DNA from 2 places in the Pseudoalteromonas sp. 13-15 genome. Region 2 is predicted to be linked to the other one. Evidence: predicted binding sites of a transcription regulator. Region 2 holds the regulator's gene; the other holds the start of a gene.
The links. The regulator MetJ, encoded in region 2, represses methionine synthesis genes. The targets are predictions, from matches to a motif close to TAGACGTCTAGACGTCTA.
Positions count from the first base shown of each region.

Region 1: the regulator MetJ is predicted to act here: its motif matches at 3,546-3,563, upstream of metK (methionine adenosyltransferase).

Region 1 is NZ_CP019162.1:3,267,616-3,276,810, reverse strand. Features, by position in the region: gene ATS72_RS15180 (NRAMP family divalent metal transporter) at 1-26, opposite strand, end outside; gene hpf (ribosome hibernation-promoting factor, HPF/YfiA family) at 169-525, opposite strand; gene ppnP (pyrimidine/purine nucleoside phosphorylase) at 706-1,020, opposite strand; gene tkt (transketolase) at 1,368-3,359, opposite strand; gene metK (methionine adenosyltransferase) at 3,665-4,816, shown strand; gene ATS72_RS15155 (hypothetical protein) at 4,980-5,528, shown strand; gene ATS72_RS15150 (5-formyltetrahydrofolate cyclo-ligase) at 5,549-6,145, shown strand; gene rpiA (ribose-5-phosphate isomerase RpiA) at 6,199-6,852, shown strand; gene serA (phosphoglycerate dehydrogenase) at 6,862-8,091, shown strand; gene ATS72_RS15135 (hypothetical protein) at 8,168-9,100, opposite strand; gene radA (DNA repair protein RadA) at 9,175-9,195, opposite strand, start outside.
Region 2 is NZ_CP019162.1:2,835,445-2,844,639, forward strand. Features, by position in the region: gene hslU (HslU--HslV peptidase ATPase subunit) at 1-58, opposite strand, end outside; gene hslV (ATP-dependent protease subunit HslV) at 70-588, opposite strand; gene ATS72_RS13155 (SPOR domain-containing protein) at 668-1,195, opposite strand; gene priA (primosomal protein N') at 1,216-3,402, opposite strand; gene rpmE (50S ribosomal protein L31) at 3,634-3,849, shown strand; gene ATS72_RS13170 (malic enzyme-like NAD(P)-binding protein) at 4,469-5,710, shown strand; gene metJ (met regulon transcriptional regulator MetJ) at 5,780-6,100, opposite strand; gene metB (cystathionine gamma-synthase) at 6,300-7,529, shown strand; partial or broken gene metL (bifunctional aspartate kinase/homoserine dehydrogenase II) at 7,535-9,195, shown strand, end outside.

The DNA of each region.
Region 1 (9,195 bases), 430 kb from region 2:
TTCCAAGAAGTGTGTGTTTGCTGCATTAATTTCTCAAATTATGTGTGTTATTCACTCTGGTTATTAATTTTCACAATTAATAACACCGAAGGCTGCATAACTTACCTAAATTAAAGGCAATAAAAAAGAGCCGTAAGGCTCTTTTTTATAGTACTTTGGGACTAAAAATTATTTTAGTTCCATCTCTTGGATGATTTCGTGCGCTATTTCTGGCGTTGTACTTACAGGCTTTTCGTGTAAATTTGCTTTTATTTGCCCTTTTCGATGTTTTAGTGCTGCATCGAGTTTTTTAGCTGCGCTTGCAATAGCTGGGTACATTACTTCGTTTTCCCCTTTTACTGATATTCGCGCACCTTCGTAATTAGTGCTAATTTCGGCTTGGATTTTATGATGCTCTTTAGACAAGATCATATCGAGAGAAATAAGTGATGGAAAGTGGCTCTCAATTTTAGAAAATTTTTCGTTGATGTGCTCTCTAATAGAGTCAGTAACTTCAACATGGTGACCAGAAAGATTAATTTTCATAGGGTATCCTTTTATTTGTTACCTCATAAATAGTATTGGGGGCTATTTAGATTAACACAAGGAAAAAAGAGAGATATTTGAGGTTTATTTGCGGTTTTTGGTGATTTAAATCATGTGTTGAGCAAAGTTTATGCAAAGCCCATAAATCATGGGCTTTCAGACGTCTAGCTGTGCTAGCTATTAATCTGTGTACGAGCAACAGTAGTCGGCAAAATCAATTACTTTTACTTTAAAGCTTACGTTAGCGTCTACATTAAACGACTCGCCCGCGTTAAATGTTTTCCACTCACTCTCGCCTGGTAATAAAATATCCCACTGGCCACCTAAAAGCTCCATGAGTTCTTTTTTACTGGTATCGAATACAAACTCACCCGGCTGCATAAAGCCTAATGTTTTGGTAGTTCCATCGCTAAATACAACCGTACGGCTTGACACTTTACCGTCAAAATACACGTTGGCCTTTTTAACTACGCTTACATTTTCAAACTGAGACATTTTAGCTCCTGCTATTAATTTAAAGATCTTTATTTATAAATTTTATCGCACTACCTTGCCTGATAGCTTACTTTCTTGCAAGAAAAGCAGTAACGCTTAATACCAATTCGCAATAATGCTTAATCATTTTTAGGGTCTAAAAGTGTCGCTATCTGCGTTAAAAAATCCTCATTTAGAACAACTAAATAACGAATTTTTTGCCTAGCTATCAACACGTTTATCTATTCTCAAAATAGATCACTTAATTAAGCGGATTGGTATAAGATGAAGTTGTTTCATATATGGGCATAAAAAAACCCGCACATTAGCGGGTTTTTAAGTTACTTAACTTATTTAATCAAAAACGATTAAAAAAGTGCGTTTGCTTTACTTACAATGTTTTCAACCGTAAAGCCAAAGTGCTCAAACAACTCGTTAGCTGGTGCAGACTCACCAAAGGTGGTCATACCGACTACGGCGCCATTTAGGCCTACATACTTGTACCAGTAATCAGCAATACCTGCCTCTACCGCTACGCGACGTGAAACGCTTGCTGGTAATACGCTTTCTTTGTACTCAGGCGATTGATCTTCAAATGCATCAGTACATGGCATAGATACAACACGTACCTTTTTACCTTGGCTGCGTAATTCAGTAGCTGAATCTTGTGCTAATTGCACCTCAGAACCGGTTGCAATAATAATTAGCTCTGGGTTGCCGTCACAGCTAAGGATGTAACCACCCTTTTTGACGTCGCTTAGCTGTTGTGCGTCACGCGCCTGTTGCTCAAGACCTTGGCGTGTGAATATTAACGATGTAGGACCGTCTTTACGTTCAATAGCTTGTTGCCATGCAATTGCTGACTCAACTTGGTCACACGGGCGCCAGTTATAAAGGTTAGGCGTTAAACGCATGCTGGCAATTTGCTCTACTGGTTGGTGAGTTGGACCATCTTCACCTAAACCAATTGAATCGTGCGTGTATACAAAAATACTTGGTTGCTTCATTAATGCAGCCATACGAACCGCGTTGCGTGCGTATTCCATAAACATTAAGAATGTTGCACCGTAAGGAATAAAGCCTTTATGAAGTGCAATACCGTTCATAATTGCCGACATACCAAACTCACGCACACCGTAGTAAACGTAGTTACCACTTGCATCGTCCGCTGTTAGGCCTTTAGAGCCTTCCCAAATTGTTAAGTTTGAACCTGCTAAATCGGCAGAGCCACCCATAAATTCTGGTAATAATGGACCAAATGCATTTAATGCATTTTGTGACGCTTTACGAGATGCTGGATTTGCCGGGTTTGCTTGTAACTGCTCAATATACGCTTGTGACTTTTCAGCCCAATCGGCAGGTAAATCTGAATTTGTACGGCGTTTGTACTCAGCTGCAAGCTCTGGGAATGCTTTTGCATAGGCTGCAAACTTTTCGTCCCAGCTTGATTCAAGCTCTTGGCCTTTAGCTTTTCCATCCCACTGTGCGTAAATGTCTTCAGGGATTTCAAATGCATCGCCCGTCCAACCTAAAAACTCACGCGATGCTTTAATTTCCTCATCGCCAAGTGGTGCACCGTGACAGTCGTGGCTACCCGATTTATTCGGTGAACCGTAACCAATAATTGTTTTACAACAAATTAGTGTTGGTTTATCAGTCACGCTTTTTGCTTCGCTAATTGCAGCACTTACTGCATCGCTGTCGTGGCCATCAACGTCACTAATTACGTGCCAGCCGTACGCTTTAAAACGTGCTGGTGTGTCATCGCTAAACCAACCTTCAACTTCACCATCAATAGAAATGCCGTTGTCATCCCAAAAAGCAACCAGCTTGCCTAGGCCTAATGTGCCGGCAAGCGAACAGGCTTCATGCGAAATGCCTTCCATTAAACAACCGTCGCCCATGAATGCATAGGTATGGTGATCAACAATGTCGTGACCTTCACGGTTAAATTGTGCCGCAAGCGCTTTTTCAGCAATTGCCATGCCTACCGCATTTGTGATCCCTTGGCCTAGTGGGCCCGTAGTGGTCTCGATACCTGGCGCATAACCGTATTCTGGGTGGCCTGGTGTTTTAGAGTGCATTTGACGGAAGTTTTTAATTTCGTCCAACGGTAAATCATAACCACTTAAGTGCAATAAAGAATAGATAAGCATTGAACCGTGGCCGTTTGACAGTATAAATCGATCTCGGTCTGCCCACTCTGGATTTGATGGATTATGTTTTAGATAATCGCGCCATAATACTTCTGCGATATCAGCCATGCCCATAGGGGCTCCAGGGTGACCAGATTTGGCCTTTTGTACTGCGTCCATTGACAAGACGCGAATAGCATTTGCAAGTTCTTTGCGAGATGGCATGAATTCTCCTACCTTATATATGTATTTGCGCGGGTATTTATGTGTTCGTTTATGTACTCAAGTTACAAGAGCACTTTTATTGCGACCATTCTTACTTATTGTGGGGGCTGTGTGCAATTAAAAACCCTATAAAAATGAGGTATTATGAATATTTTTTAAGACCATAATGTCATAACTAATTTAATTTAGACGTCTAGGCGTAAAAACACTATGCAAGGTGTTTCGTTTTAGATAAAATACGCCCCTTAATTTTTTAGCGCTAATACCGACGTTTGTGAAGCGCAATATTTGTGAGCATAATTACAATGGCAAAACATTTATTTACTTCTGAATCTGTTTCTGAAGGTCATCCGGATAAAATCGCCGACCAAATCTCTGATGCGGTTCTTGATGCTATCCTAGAGCAAGACTCTCATGCCCGCGTTGCGTGCGAAACATACGTGAAAACAGGTATGGTTATGGTTGGTGGTGAAATCACTACTAGCGCATGGGTTGATATAGAAGAGATTACGCGTAAAACAGTACGTGAAATTGGCTACACACATTCAGACATGGGTTTTGATGCTGACTCGTGTGCAATTTTAAACACCATTGGTAAACAGTCTCCAGACATTAACCAAGGTGTTGACCGTACTAGCCCAGAAGAACAAGGCGCTGGTGACCAAGGCTTAATGTTTGGTTACGCATGTAACGAAACTGAAGTGTTAATGCCTGCACCTATTACGTATTCTCACCGTTTAGTTCAACGTCAAGCACAAGTACGTAAAAGCGGCGAGCTTAACTGGTTACGTCCAGATGCAAAATCTCAAGTTACTTTTGCATACGAAAACGGTAAGCCAGTAGGTATTGATGCGGTTGTTCTGTCAACTCAGCACAGCGAAGACATCTCTCAAAACGATTTAGTAGAAGCTGTGATGGAAACCATCATCAAGCCAGTACTTCCTGCTGAACTAATCACAAGCGCAACTAAGTTTTTTATTAACCCAACAGGCCGATTTGTAATTGGTGGTCCAATGGGTGACTGTGGTTTAACAGGTCGTAAAATCATTGTTGATACATACGGCGGTATGGCACGTCACGGTGGTGGTGCTTTCTCTGGTAAAGATCCATCAAAAGTTGACCGTTCAGCTGCATACGCTGCACGTTACGTCGCTAAAAACGTAGTGGCTGCTGGCCTTGCTGATAAGTGTGAATTACAAGTATCTTACGCAATAGGTGTTGCTGAGCCAACCTCTATCAGTGTTGAAACCTTTGGTACTGGTAAATTAGAAGAAGCACGTTTAATCGAATTAATTCGTGAACATTTTGACCTACGCCCTTACGGCTTAATTCAAATGCTTGATTTAGAGCGCCCTATCTACCTTCCTACTGCAGCTTACGGCCACTTTGGCCGTGACGAATTCCCATGGGAACGCACAGATAAAGCTGACGCACTTCGCGCAGCAGCGGGTCTTTAAGACTAAAGCAAAAAAACGGCCCTTTTAAGGGCCTTTTTTATAGCTAGCAATTATGTAACGCAACGCTAATTCATAGTTTAAAAAATAACTATTAATTGGTCCTCGAACTTTTTTATACTTTAGGTATATACTCATTTAATTATAAAGCTTTAGGGATATTTAAATGACCGATCACTTTCGCGTTATGTTTGCTGGACTCGCTGATAACGTTGACTCAAAAACAGCGTGTACAACACTGGCGGCAAAACTAAAAATCTCAGAAGAAAAAGTAGCCTTATTTTTTAAAGGTAAGCCTTTATTTGCGCCTAGCGATAAAAACAAAGCATTGAAACAAGCTAAGCTACTTGTGGGAATGGGCATTAAAAGTAAGCTTCAAGCTGTATCGACAAATACTGAAAAAGCCACTCAAACGGTAAGTGATAGCCAGCGAGATGAGCGTATTTTTGACGCATTAGACTACATAACCAGCAGTTTAATCAGGCTAGAAGAAAAACTCGAAGACCTTGAGCAGCGCTTACCTGAAAACCAAACAAAAAACCCTGAAGTAGATGAAGACGAATGGCAAGACGAAGAGCTATTACTGGACGAGGAACTAATAACTCAGCCTAAAAAACGCAGTAATGCATTGCTTTATTCGTTAATAGCTACGGTTGTTACGTTGCTTATTATACTTGCGGTGTACTTGGCGTTTCCTGCTTTATTTGCTTTTTAATTAGTTGGTAAGTTTGAAAAATGAGCGATTCACGCGCCCAAATAAGAAAATCAATTCGCGAATTACGTAATAATTTGTCTAATGAACAGCAAAATTTAGCATCTCAATCTTTAAGTATGAATTTTATTCAATACTTAAAAACAAAAAAAACAGCTAAAAACCAACATATTGCCATTTATTTAAGTAACGACGGAGAGCTTGATACCTCCTTGTTAATTAAAGAATTATGGAACTTAAATCACGTTATTTACCTACCAGTAATACACCCATTTAATGGCGCCACTTTGCTGTTTCAGCGCTATGAGAAAAACTCACCCATGAAGGCAAATCGCTATGGTATCTTTGAACCTAAGCTAAATTGCAGTCAAATATGCCCTTTACCCGAGCTGGACTACTTACTTATGCCATTAGTTGCATTTGATAATCAAGGTAATCGCTTAGGAATGGGAGGTGGGTTTTACGATAGAACACTGGCTCGTTTACACGATGAAAACTGGCAAAAACCACGACTTATAGGCCTTGCACATGAGTGCCAAAAAGTTGATGTATTGCCAATAGAGTCTTGGGACGTACCGCTTAAAACCATAATAACACCGAACAAAAATTACTGCTGGTGATGTGATTATTCGCATACTTGCAGCACACGTTTGACATACATGAGCACAAAATAATGACACAAGACGAATTAAAAAAAGCAGCAGCATGGGCTGCACTCGAGTTTGTAAAAGAAAACACGATAGTAGGTGTAGGCACAGGCTCAACCGTTAATCACTTTATTGATGCCCTTGGCACAGTTAAAGACACTTTGGTAGGTGCAGTATCAAGCTCTGAAGCTTCTACAGCGCGTTTAAAAGAGCTCGGTATTGAAGTATTTGAGCTAAACGATATCGATGCACTCGATGTTTACATCGACGGCGCGGATGAAATTAACGCTCAAAACGAAATGATTAAAGGCGGTGGTGCTGCACTTACCCGTGAAAAAATTGTGGCTGCAGTTGCTAAGCAGTTTGTGTGTATTGTTGATGACACTAAACTAGTGGACACATTGGGGGAATTTCCGCTTCCAGTTGAAGTTATTCCAATGGCGCGCAGCTACGTAGCACGTGAGTTATTAAAGTTAGGCGGCGACCCAGTCTACCGCCAAGGTGTGGTTACCGATAACGGTAACGTTATTTTAGACGTATATAATTTAAATATTACCAATGCTAAGCAACTTGAGACAGATATAAATCAAATTGTTGGCGTAGTTACCAATGGCCTATTTGCGATGCGTGGTGCTGATAAAGTAATTATCGGCACTAAAAATGGGCCTCAAATTAAATAGGATGAGGTTATGAGTAAGGTATCGTTAGCAAAAGACAAAATTAAAATTCTCTTGCTTGAAGGTGTGCACCAAAGCGCAGTTGAAACGCTAAAACGAAATGGTTACAGCAATATAGACTACGTTAAAACATCGCTACCTGAAGACGAGCTTAAAGAACGTATTAAAGACGCTCACTTTGTAGGTCTGCGTTCTCGTACTCATATTAACGAAGCTGTTTTAGATGCTGCAGAAAAGCTGATTGCCATTGGTTGTTTTTGTATTGGCACAAACCAGGTTGACTTAAGTAACGCTCGCCAGCGTGGTATTGCTGTATTTAATGCGCCATTTTCAAATACACGCTCTGTTGCAGAGCTAGTACTTGGTGAAATACTGCTTTTACTTCGCGGTATACCTGAGCGAAATGCTGCGGCTCACCGTGGTGAGTGGCTAAAAACAGCAACGGGTTCATTTGAAGCCCGTGGTAAAACGCTCGGTATTATTGGTTACGGCCATATTGGTACTCAGCTAGGTATTATGGCTGAAAACATTGGTATGAACGTCGAGTTTTACGACATTGAAGATAAGCTAACACTGGGTAATGCAAAACAAGTGCATAACTTGACTCAGCTACTTCAGCGATCTGATGTAATTAGTTTGCATGTGCCAGAAACACCACAAACCAAAAACTTAATCGGTTCGGCAGAGCTTGCGGTAATGAAACAAGGCGCTATTTTAATTAACGCCTCTCGCGGCACCGTTGTTGATATTGACGCCCTTGCAGAATCACTTAGCGAGAAAAAGCTAAGTGGTGCAGCAATTGATGTGTTCCCTGTTGAACCTAAATCTAACGATGAAGAGTTTGTATCGCCACTACGCGACTTCGATAACGTTATTTTAACGCCGCATATTGGTGGTTCAACTCAAGAAGCTCAAGAAAATATTGGCATTGAAGTGGCAGGTAAATTGGCTAAATATTCAGATAACGGCTCTACAATTACCGCCGTTAACTTCCCTGAGGTATCACTGCCAGAGCTTGCTAACCGTAGTCGCTTATTGCATGTTCACCACAACCGTCCAGGTGTGTTAACGCAAATTAACCAAGCGTTTGCGCAGCACGGTATCAATATAGCGGCTCAGTACTTACAAACTGATGAAGCAATTGGTTATGTGGTTATTGACGTTGATACCGACCACTCTGAAGTAGCGCTTAAAGAGCTAAGTGCAGTTGAAGGAACAATTAGAGCGCGTATTCTTCACTAAACATTATCTATAATAAAAGCCGCATTTGATTAAACAAGTGCGGCTTTTTAAATTATGATTTAACGACTTATCGTGATTAGTCGCCTTTAACTTCTAAATTTATAAACTTTACCAGTTCTTCTGGCTTACCAGCTAGCATCATTAATTGCTGGTTAACTTCCATCATAGTTTGGCCTTCAGGCAATTTTGCTGAAACAGTTAACGAATTTAAACCGCTGGCAAAGCTGGTTAACGCATTCGCTATTTCTTCAGTTACAGGCGCTTGCTCTAACTGCTGGGCTAACATTGCTTGCATTTGCTCAATAGTCATACCTTGCTTTGAAAGCTCACTTTCTAATAACTCTTTAAGTTTACCTTGGTTATTTATAACAAAGCTTGCGTTACGGGGTTCAAGCTTGCTCATTGCTTGCATCATACGTGTTTGCTGTTGCAGTTGCTGCTCATAAGTTAGAGGGGTATCACCCGCTTGCTTTTGTTCTTTGCTCATCGCAAGCGACGTATCCATAAGCGGTTTAGAATTAGCTAGTCCTATGTCCATATTAAAACTGATCACATCTTTAGCATTGAGCTTTACAACCATATCGCTTTCACCAGACTCTTCATTATAATCTAAAGATGAATGCAGGTTGTAACTTGCTGACGCTAATATAGCATTTGTGTCAGCAGGCAGTGTGGCAATAAAGTCTTTACTGAGTGTCAGATTTTTTACATCAAGCGATGTATGCGGCGAAATTTTATCGGTTTCGTAGCCTTTAACTTCAATACTTTGAACGTTGGCTACACTCTCGCCCTCAGGGCTTATTACTTCCATACTTGTAATTTCAACACTTTTTGAAATAACACTTGCAGATAAGCCAGCATATTTAAATGTTGCACCCGTTTGCTCACTCACCATGGCCAGCTGCTTGTCTACTTCAGCACGAACCTCTTGGGTTGCAACATAGTTAGCGTAGCTAACGCCGCCAACACCTGCGGCAATAATCGCTGCGGCTATAATTAATTTTTTCATGTTATTTCCTTATTCTATTTTTATAAAAATTGTATTAACCCAAGAGTAACATTGCATACCAGTCGCTGTAAGCGTTAATTAATCAGGCTCAATAA
Region 2 (9,195 bases):
GGCCAATAATATGTTGATCTAACTCGTGAACAATCTCTCTTGGGGTCATAGCAGACATAGCGGTTCCTATTATAATTCTTCAATAGTTTGGAAGTTGTTAGTAAATACGCAGATATCACCTGCAATAGTTAGGCTTTTTTCTACTATTTCACGAGCGCTTAAATCGGTGTTTTCTAATAACGCGGTTGCGGCCGATTGGGCAAAGTTACCACCACTACCAATGGCAATTAAGTCATTTTCTGGCTGAACGACGTCGCCGTTACCGGTGATAATTAAAGAGGCAGTTTCATCGGCTACAGCTAAAAGGGCTTCTAACTTTCTGAGTGCACGGTCACTACGCCAATCTTTCGCCATTTCAACAGCAGCTTTGGTGAGATTACCTTGATGCATTTCTAGTTTGCTTTCAAAACGTTCGAACAGGGTGAAGGCATCAGCAGTACCGCCGGCAAAACCTGCGATTACTTTGCCATTATAAAGGCGTCGAACTTTACGGGCGTTGCCCTTCATTACGGTATTACCCAATGAAACTTGGCCGTCGCCACCAATTACAACTTTGTCGTCGCGGCGTACACTTACAATAGTGGTCATGTTATTCCTCATCATCGAGTTGCAGGGGCAACTCGTTAAAAACGATTATGATGAGGTTATATGGGTGAATGGTTTATTTTCAAGTCCAGCCCCAAATTCCGCAGCCGACGACTTTGACACGCTTGAGTTTATTTTTATCACTTTCTGCTTGGCGCTTCGTTTTATAAGGCCCTAAACGTACTTTATACCAAATACCCGTTTCGCCTTTGGTTTCTCTTATTTCAGATATAAGACCAGCAAAGGCTATTTTAGCTTTTAACGATTCAGCCTGTTCATGAGTCCTGAACGAGCCGCATTGCATAACATAAGGACCTTTTTGTTCAATTTCTTTTACTTCTACTTGCACTTCATGGTTTCTGATTTCTTTTATAAATTCAGGCGCACGAGGAACGACCACTTCTATTTTTTCTTTTTCGGCTGGGTTAGTTTGTTTTTCAACAAGCTCGGGGTCGGCATTATTTTTAATAAACCATAATCCATAGGCAAAACCGCCCACAAGCAAAGCTGCAACAATTACCAAAAGATAAGGGAATGGCTTTTTAGCAGGTTCTTTTTTGGTGTTTTTTCTATTTTTTGGTTTTTTATTAATGTAATCGTGCTGTGCCATAGCGTTATTTTGGCCTTAACCTAAATCATATCTATAGGGTCTACATCTAAACTCCAGCGAACTTTTTGTGCAAGTTTACTGGTGCTTAAATAATCAACCATTTGCGCAAGATACTGATGTAATATGCGGCGATCTTGCGCTTGAATGTGCAATTGAAACCGATACATACCCGCAATTCTTTCTAATGGGGCAGGGATCGGACCGAGCAATTGTATACCAGATACCCCGTTAACTGGAACCAAATCTGTCAAAAAGTCGACGACTAGTTTAATACTTAGCCCTTGTGCTCTAACTATGGCCATATTAGTAATAGGCGGTAAGTCGGCGTCATCACGCTCGCTTAACGCAAAGCGTGCAAAATCTTGGTAACCATTATTGACCAAATCTTGTAAAAGAGGATGTTCTGGGAAATGTGTTTGTAATAACACCTGGCCAGGCTCTCCTGAGCGACCAGCACGTCCTGCTACTTGAGTCACTAACTGCGCTAAATGTTCCGTTGCTCTGAAGTCGCAGGAATATAGGCCGCTGTCTACGTCTAAAATTATGACAAGGCTTACATCAGCAAAGTGATGACCTTTTGCAAGCATTTGCGTACCTACTAATATGCGCGCTCCACCTAAATTAATTTCGTCTAGGGCTTTTTCTAAACTGCCTTTACGACGAGTTGAATCGCGATCAATACGGGTTACCGGCGTATCAGGAAACTCGTTTGTTAAAAACTCTTCTATTTGTTCAGTCCCTTTACCATTAGGGAATATTTGCGTGCTCCCGCAATCAGGGCATTGATGAGGTACTTGATGTTGGTCGCCACAATGGTGGCAAATCATTTGACCAATCGCTTTATGGAACGTGGCACTAGTACTGCAACGGTTACATTCACTTAACCAACCACATTCATGGCAAATAAGTGTAGGTGAAAAACCACGACGATTTAAAAACACCATAACCTGTTTACCACGATTTAAATGTTGGCGCATAGTAGCAAGGCTTGCGTGAGCAATACCCGCCTGATCGGGCTGGCCTTTCATGTCGAGTAATTTAAATTGGTTATCGGTTGAGGTTTGAGCGCGCTCAGTCAGGCTTAATAGTTGGTACTTATTATTAATGGCTTTATGCAAGGTTTCGAGCGCTGGAGTAGCACTGCCGAGTATAAGTGGGATTTTATACTGGAATGCACGATAAGCTGCTAAATCTCGAGCATGGTAACGAAGGGTATCTTGTTGTTTAAATGATGAGTCATGTTCCTCGTCAACTACAATCATACCGAGCTTTAAAAAGGGTAAAAAAATACTTGAGCGCGTACCTATTACAATAGCGCAACTCCCTTTTTCGCAAAAGCGCCATGTTTGTAGGCGTTCGTTATCGGTAAGTGCAGAATGCCATAACATGATGGGTGTATCTGGAAAGCGGCGACGAAAACGGTTTACCGTTTGAGGGGTAAGGCCTATTTCGGGGACAAGTACTAAGGCTTGTTCACCTCGCTTTAATACTTCTTCAAGACATTGAAGATAGACTTCGGTTTTACCACTACCAGTAACCCCTTCTAATAAAAACGTGTTAAAGCCTTTACTTTGATTAATTGCAGTGCAAGCTACGGCTTGCTCTTTATTCAGTGTAGGCTTACTACCCACTGTTGGTGCAGTACTTTGCCACTGATTATCATGTTCTATGGTTTGTGTAACAAGCGCTTTTGCAATAAGGCTATCGATAGTCTTTTTACTAAAGCCGAGTGCTTTAAGCTCGGTTAATGATGATTTACCTGACTGTGCAAGTTGCTTTAATAAGTTAAGTTGAGTTTTTGCTTTGAGTGACGGAAGTTTTGATCCTTTTTCTGTCAGCATAACCATATTGATACTGGTTTTATCCGGTGACTCACCTTGGCGCAGCGCACTTGGTAGCGCTATATGAATTGTTTCGCCGAGTGGGTAGCAGTAATAGCGAGATGTAAAACTCAAAAGCGCAATGTGCTCAGATGATAAAATAGGCGCGTCATCAACTACTTCGATGATGGATTTTATTTTGTTTTCGGGGACGTCGGTCTTGCTTTTAATAGCTAAAACAACGGCGACTTTTTTTTGGTTACCAAAAGGCACCAACACACGCATACCCGGTTTAAGTGGTGATGCCATGCCATCGAGTTGCTTATCTACTTTATAATCAAAGGTGCGCGGTAAGGGGACTTTTATAGCGACTTCAGCAAAACACATAGCAACTCAACTCATAAAATTAATGATGTAATGTACTAAAAATAACGTTAAAAACCTACTAGCAAATATTGCTTGCTTAAGTGTCTGCCTACTTTTTTAGCAAAACAGTTAATAATAGCTTGTGTGTTTGATGGTAGTTGGATAAAATCCGCGACCAACAAATTTGTTTTAACGACGTATGGTGCCAGACTTCGGGTTTGGAGAGCGATGCGGCCTTAACTAGAGGTTTCTATGAAAGAAGGTATTCACCCTAAGTACGAAGTAATTTCTGCAACTTGTTCATGCGGCAATAAATTCGAAACAAGCTCTACTCTATGTAAAGACATTCACCTTGACGTATGTTCAGCGTGTCACCCTTTTTACACTGGTAAGCAAAAAGTTTTAGACACTGGCGGACGTGTTGATCGTTTCAACAAGCGTTTCGGTGCACTTGGTAGCAAGAAGTAATTTTTGCTGTCTTGTTAAATTAAGCACCTTAGGGTGCTTTTTTTATGCTTTTAATTTAGTTATACCAATTTAATAGTAATAACGTTTCGATTTAAAAAATTAAGTGTTACACGAACGGCGTCAATATTTTTTAATATAGGACAACTAAATAACAAATTATTTAGCTTATTGCTCGATTTTCATATTTCCCTGCTATGCATAACTATTTCCTGTTCTTATTCTGAATATGCATAAACCTTTACAGACAAACCGCAAATTATTCTCTATATTTTTAATTAGTTCATTTTTAACTAAGTAGTTAAATGTAGCTAACGTGAAGTTATATGTTTTTAAAGTATGTGAATAAGCCTATTTTTGCTTATTTTTATAGTACTTTATTAAGATGTTTTATAAAAAATAATGAAAGAACAAATGTGCCTTTAGAATCCGTTATTGGATGAATTTTTATTTATAAAGTGTCGATATAATTTACAAAAGTTATTGAAAAACCTCTTAAAATTAATCGAACTAGCATATAACAGGATAGACCTGATATTGCTTGGAATTTAAAAATAATAAGGGTATCGTAGCCTAAACTTCACCTCTCACTTTTACTTTAATTGCAGGATACAATCGCGTTATGTCAGACTTTCGTGAACAAGCACTACACTATCATTCGCACCCCGTTCCAGGAAAAATTAGCATTGAACTAACAAAGCCTGCTGAAACGGTAAAAGATCTCGCATTAGCATATAGCCCAGGAGTTGCAGAGCCCGTACGTGAAATCGCTGCAGACCCTGCAAACGCTTATAAATACACAGGTAAAGGGAATATGGTTGCGGTTATCACTAATGGTACTGCAATTCTAGGCTTAGGTAATTTAGGCCCACTTGCTTCAAAACCTGTAATGGAAGGTAAGGCGTTACTGTTTAAGCGATTTGCTGGCCTTGATTCTATTGATATCGAAGTGAAACACCGCACTACTGAAGACTTTATTAATACAGTTGCTAATATTGCCGACACGTTTGGCGGAATTAACCTTGAAGATATTAAGGCGCCAGAGTGTTTTGAAATAGAAAAAGCATTGATTGAGCGTTGCAGTATTCCGATATTTCATGATGATCAGCACGGTACAGCCATTGTAACTGCTGCGGGTATGTTGAACGCGCTTGAGGTGCAAGGCAAGTCTATCGAAAATGCGACTATTGTGTGTTTGGGTGCTGGTGCTGCTGCGGTTGCTTGTATGGAGCTGTTAATTAAGTGTGGTGCTTTGCGCGAGCACATTTATATGCTTGACCGTAAAGGTGTTATTCATACTCGTCGTGATGACTTAAATGAATACAAAAAACTTTTTGCTAACAATACAGACAAGCGCACGTTGCAAGATGTTATTGAAGATGCAGATGTATTTGTTGGTGTATCGGGGCCTAATCTATTAGCTGCCGATGATTTAAAATTAATGGCAGAAAAACCAGTTGTGTTTGCTTGTTCAAACCCAGATCCAGAAATTGATCCTGCACTGGCTCATTCTGCTCGAAACGATCTAATTATGGCAACGGGTCGATCAGATTACCCTAACCAAGTTAATAATGTTCTGTGTTTTCCGTTTATATTCCGCGGTGCTCTTGATGTACGCGCCAGTGCAATAAATGATGAAATGAAAATTGCAGCTGTAGAAGCGATAAGAAGTATTGCCAAAGAGCCTGTACCTGCTGAAGTACTGACGGCTGCGGGTGTTGATAAGCTGGAGTTTGGTGATAAGTATATTATTCCAAAACCAATGGATCCTCGTTTATTACCACGCATTGCAAAAGCGGTTGCAATAGCTGCTGTAGAGTCAGGTGTTGCACAAATTGATTTACCAGAAAACTATATGGAATAACGACTAAGTCGTAATTTAGACACAAAAAAACCTCAATTAATTGAGGTTTTTTTTGTGTCTAAATTACGTTTAGTCTTCGTTTAAAACAGGCACTTCTAGCCCCATTTCTTGCATTATTTTTTTCACTTCCTCAGGTACTTTTTCGGCGTTATCCTTACGTAAGTCGTCGTCGTTAGGCAAAGGTTGACCGGTAAATGCATGTAAAAATGCTTCACAAAGTAATTCACTATTTGTTGCATGACGTAGGTTATTAATTTGACGACGCGTGCGTTCGTCCGTTAATACCTTTAATACATTTAGTGGGATTGAAACGGTAATTTTTTTTACTTGTTCTGATTTTTTCCCGTGTTCTGCGTATGGGTGAATATACTCACCATTCCATTTAGCCATAAGATGTATCGTCGCCTCAGATTAATAATTGCTCATATGCACTACAATACATATGAATATGCGTGAAATTCTATCGATTTAAAAAAGATAGTCAAATACTAGTTTCTTAGCCATCTAGAGCTTTAAATGTTTTGACATCTTTAATAAGATAAATTACTCTTTTAGACGTCTAAACATCCAAACTAAATAGGTGACGAATATGAGCGAAAAAAATAAAGCAACCATTGCAGTAAGAAGTGGTGTTGAAGCAGACAAACATCATGGCGCAGTTGTCGCACCTATTTACTTATCAACCACCTATTCGTTTGCCGACTTTGATACAAAGCGTCAATACGATTACGGGCGAAGTGGTAACCCCAATCGTGATATTTTAGCCGAAACCTTGGCTGAGCTTGAAGGTGGCGCACGCGGTATTATTACTGCCACGGGTATGTCTGCCGTTCATTTGGCTACGCAAATCCTGAATCATGACGATACGTTAGTGATCCCACATGATTGTTACGGCGGAAGCTATCGTTTATTTACTTCACTGCAAAAGCGCGGTTTGCTCAAGCTAGAAGTTTTAGATTTAACACAAGCACAAAGTTTAGATAAAATTTTAGCAATTAAGCCTAAGCTAATTTGGATAGAAACACCAAGTAACCCATTACTACGCTTAACTGATATTAAAGCAATAACCGATGTTGCTAAACAGTGCGGTGCTTTAGTCGCTGCCGATAACACATTTTTATCACCAGCATTACAAAACCCTATTAAATTTGGTGTTGATATAGTTGTACATTCCACCACCAAGTACATTAATGGTCATTCAGATGTAGTGGGCGGTGCGGTGATTGCCGCTTCACAAGAGCTGGGCGATGAACTGGCATGGTGGGCAAATAATATAGGTATTACAGGTGCGCCATTTGATAGTTATTTAACATTGCGTGGGTTGCGAACACTAAATGTGCGTTTAAAGCAGCATCAAGAAAACGCATTAGCGATTGCTAAATACCTAGAAAAGTCGGAATTTGTTCGCCAAGTTTATTACCCTGGTCTTGAATCACACCCGCAGCATGAATTAGCCAAAGCGCAGCAACTAGGCTTTGGTGGCATGGTGAGTTTTAATATTAAAGGTGACATAAACGATGCTGCGGCGTTTTTAACCAGCTTACGTGACTTTAGCTTGGCAGAGTCTTTGGGCGGAGTAGAGAGCCTAATATGCCATCCTGCAACCATGACCCATGCTGGCATGGAGCCTAAAGCTCGTCTTGAAGCGGGAGTGGGCGATACACTTATTCGAGTTTCAGTAGGTATAGAAGATATAAACGACTTATTAGCTGATTTAGAGCGCGTGTTTCAGCTTGTAAAGCCAGGCAGTAAAGTAAATTTAAACAAAGGAGCAGGCGGTGACATTAAATTAAGTGCCGCTCATCCAGCGCTTTGGTGAACAATATGACACAAACAGTACATAAATTTGGTGGTTCAAGCCTTAGTTCGGCTCAGCGGTATGAGCGGGTTGCGAGTATTATTTTAGAGCATACTCAGCCGGGCGATTGTGTTGTTGTATCTGCGGCGGGAAAAACAACCGATACTTTGGTGAAGTTATGGCAAAGCTATCAGCAACAAGATACGCATGTCGTTGCTGATATATTGCTGCAATTAAATAATCATCAAACTGATTTAATCACACAGTTACTCCATGCAGATCTTAAGCGAACTGCTTTAACGCGTTTGCATAGTGAACTAACAGCGATTAGTGAATTGATAAAAAACCAAGGCTTGGAAGAGGCTCCCTTACTTGCTTATGGTGAGGTCTGATCTGCACGCTTATTGGCGCTTTACCTTACGCAATTAAATATTAATGCTTGTGACCTTGATGCTCGAACACTTTTTACATTAAATAATGGGCAATTGTTACATACCCAAAATGCGCAGCAATGTGCGAAGTTTATAACCCCAGACTACATTAATGTTGTCACAGGCTTTATTGCATCAAATACGTTGGGTGACACGGTTACACTTGGTCGCAATGGGAGTGACTATAGTGCAACCTTACTCGCTAATTACTGCCATGCTAAGCAGGTGTGTATTTGGACTGATACACAAGGTGTATACAGCACAGACCCTCGCAAAGTTAGTAAAGCGGTTAAATACAATAAAGTATGTAGAGGTCAAGCTAACCTATTAGCGCGATTAGGTAATCCTGTTTTACACGCTAAAACGCTTTCTCCTTTAAGAAGCAGCGATATAAAACTATCTGTTCGTAGTAGTTTTGATGTGCAAGCAACGCCTACAGATATAGTTAAAGAAGGAAATGTAAAACAAAAGCGTTTTATTACCACGTTAAACAACATCGATTTATTAACAGTTGAAAAGCTGGCCGAAGGCGAAGTCGCAGATGTTAGCCAGCTTATTCAACACAGCATTCATCACTTTAGTCAAAATGGTGAAACTTATTTAGTTGTCCCCTCTGCTTCAACATATAAAGTTGTTAGTTATTTTGAGGGTAGAGCAAACATTAGCGAGTCGAGCTTAAATGGCTGTGCGGTTGTTGCGCCTGTTAATGATATTTCAAAATTGAATGTATTGGCTATTGATACGTTAAATGCTCATGCCATCGAGCCCCGCTTTACTCACCAAGACAGTGGATACATTTTACTATTAACGGATCAGGTTATAGATAGCGATATACTCAGTGTTTTACACGATAAGCTTATTAATAAAGGCCAAGAAGTTGCTTTAATAATCGCGGGCCTTGGAAATGTGGGAGAGGTATTTATAGAGCAGTTGTCAGCTCAATTCGAGCGTTTCTCTGATGACTTTACAATTAAATTGGTTGGGTTAATACGCTCTGAAACGTTACTTTTTAACCCCAGTGGTATAAACATTGCTGATTGGAAAAAGCATTTTCTCTCAGAAAGCAAAGCTTATAATAACCAAACATTACTAAACATAATTAGTGAACTTGATTATGAGCATAAAGTGGTTGTTGATATTACCGCAAGCGAGGCATTTAGCCAGTTATACCCGGAGTTTGTTGCATTAGATTGCCACTTGATCAGTGCTAACAAATACGCTGGAACTGCTGATACAGCATGGTATAAAGCTTTGCG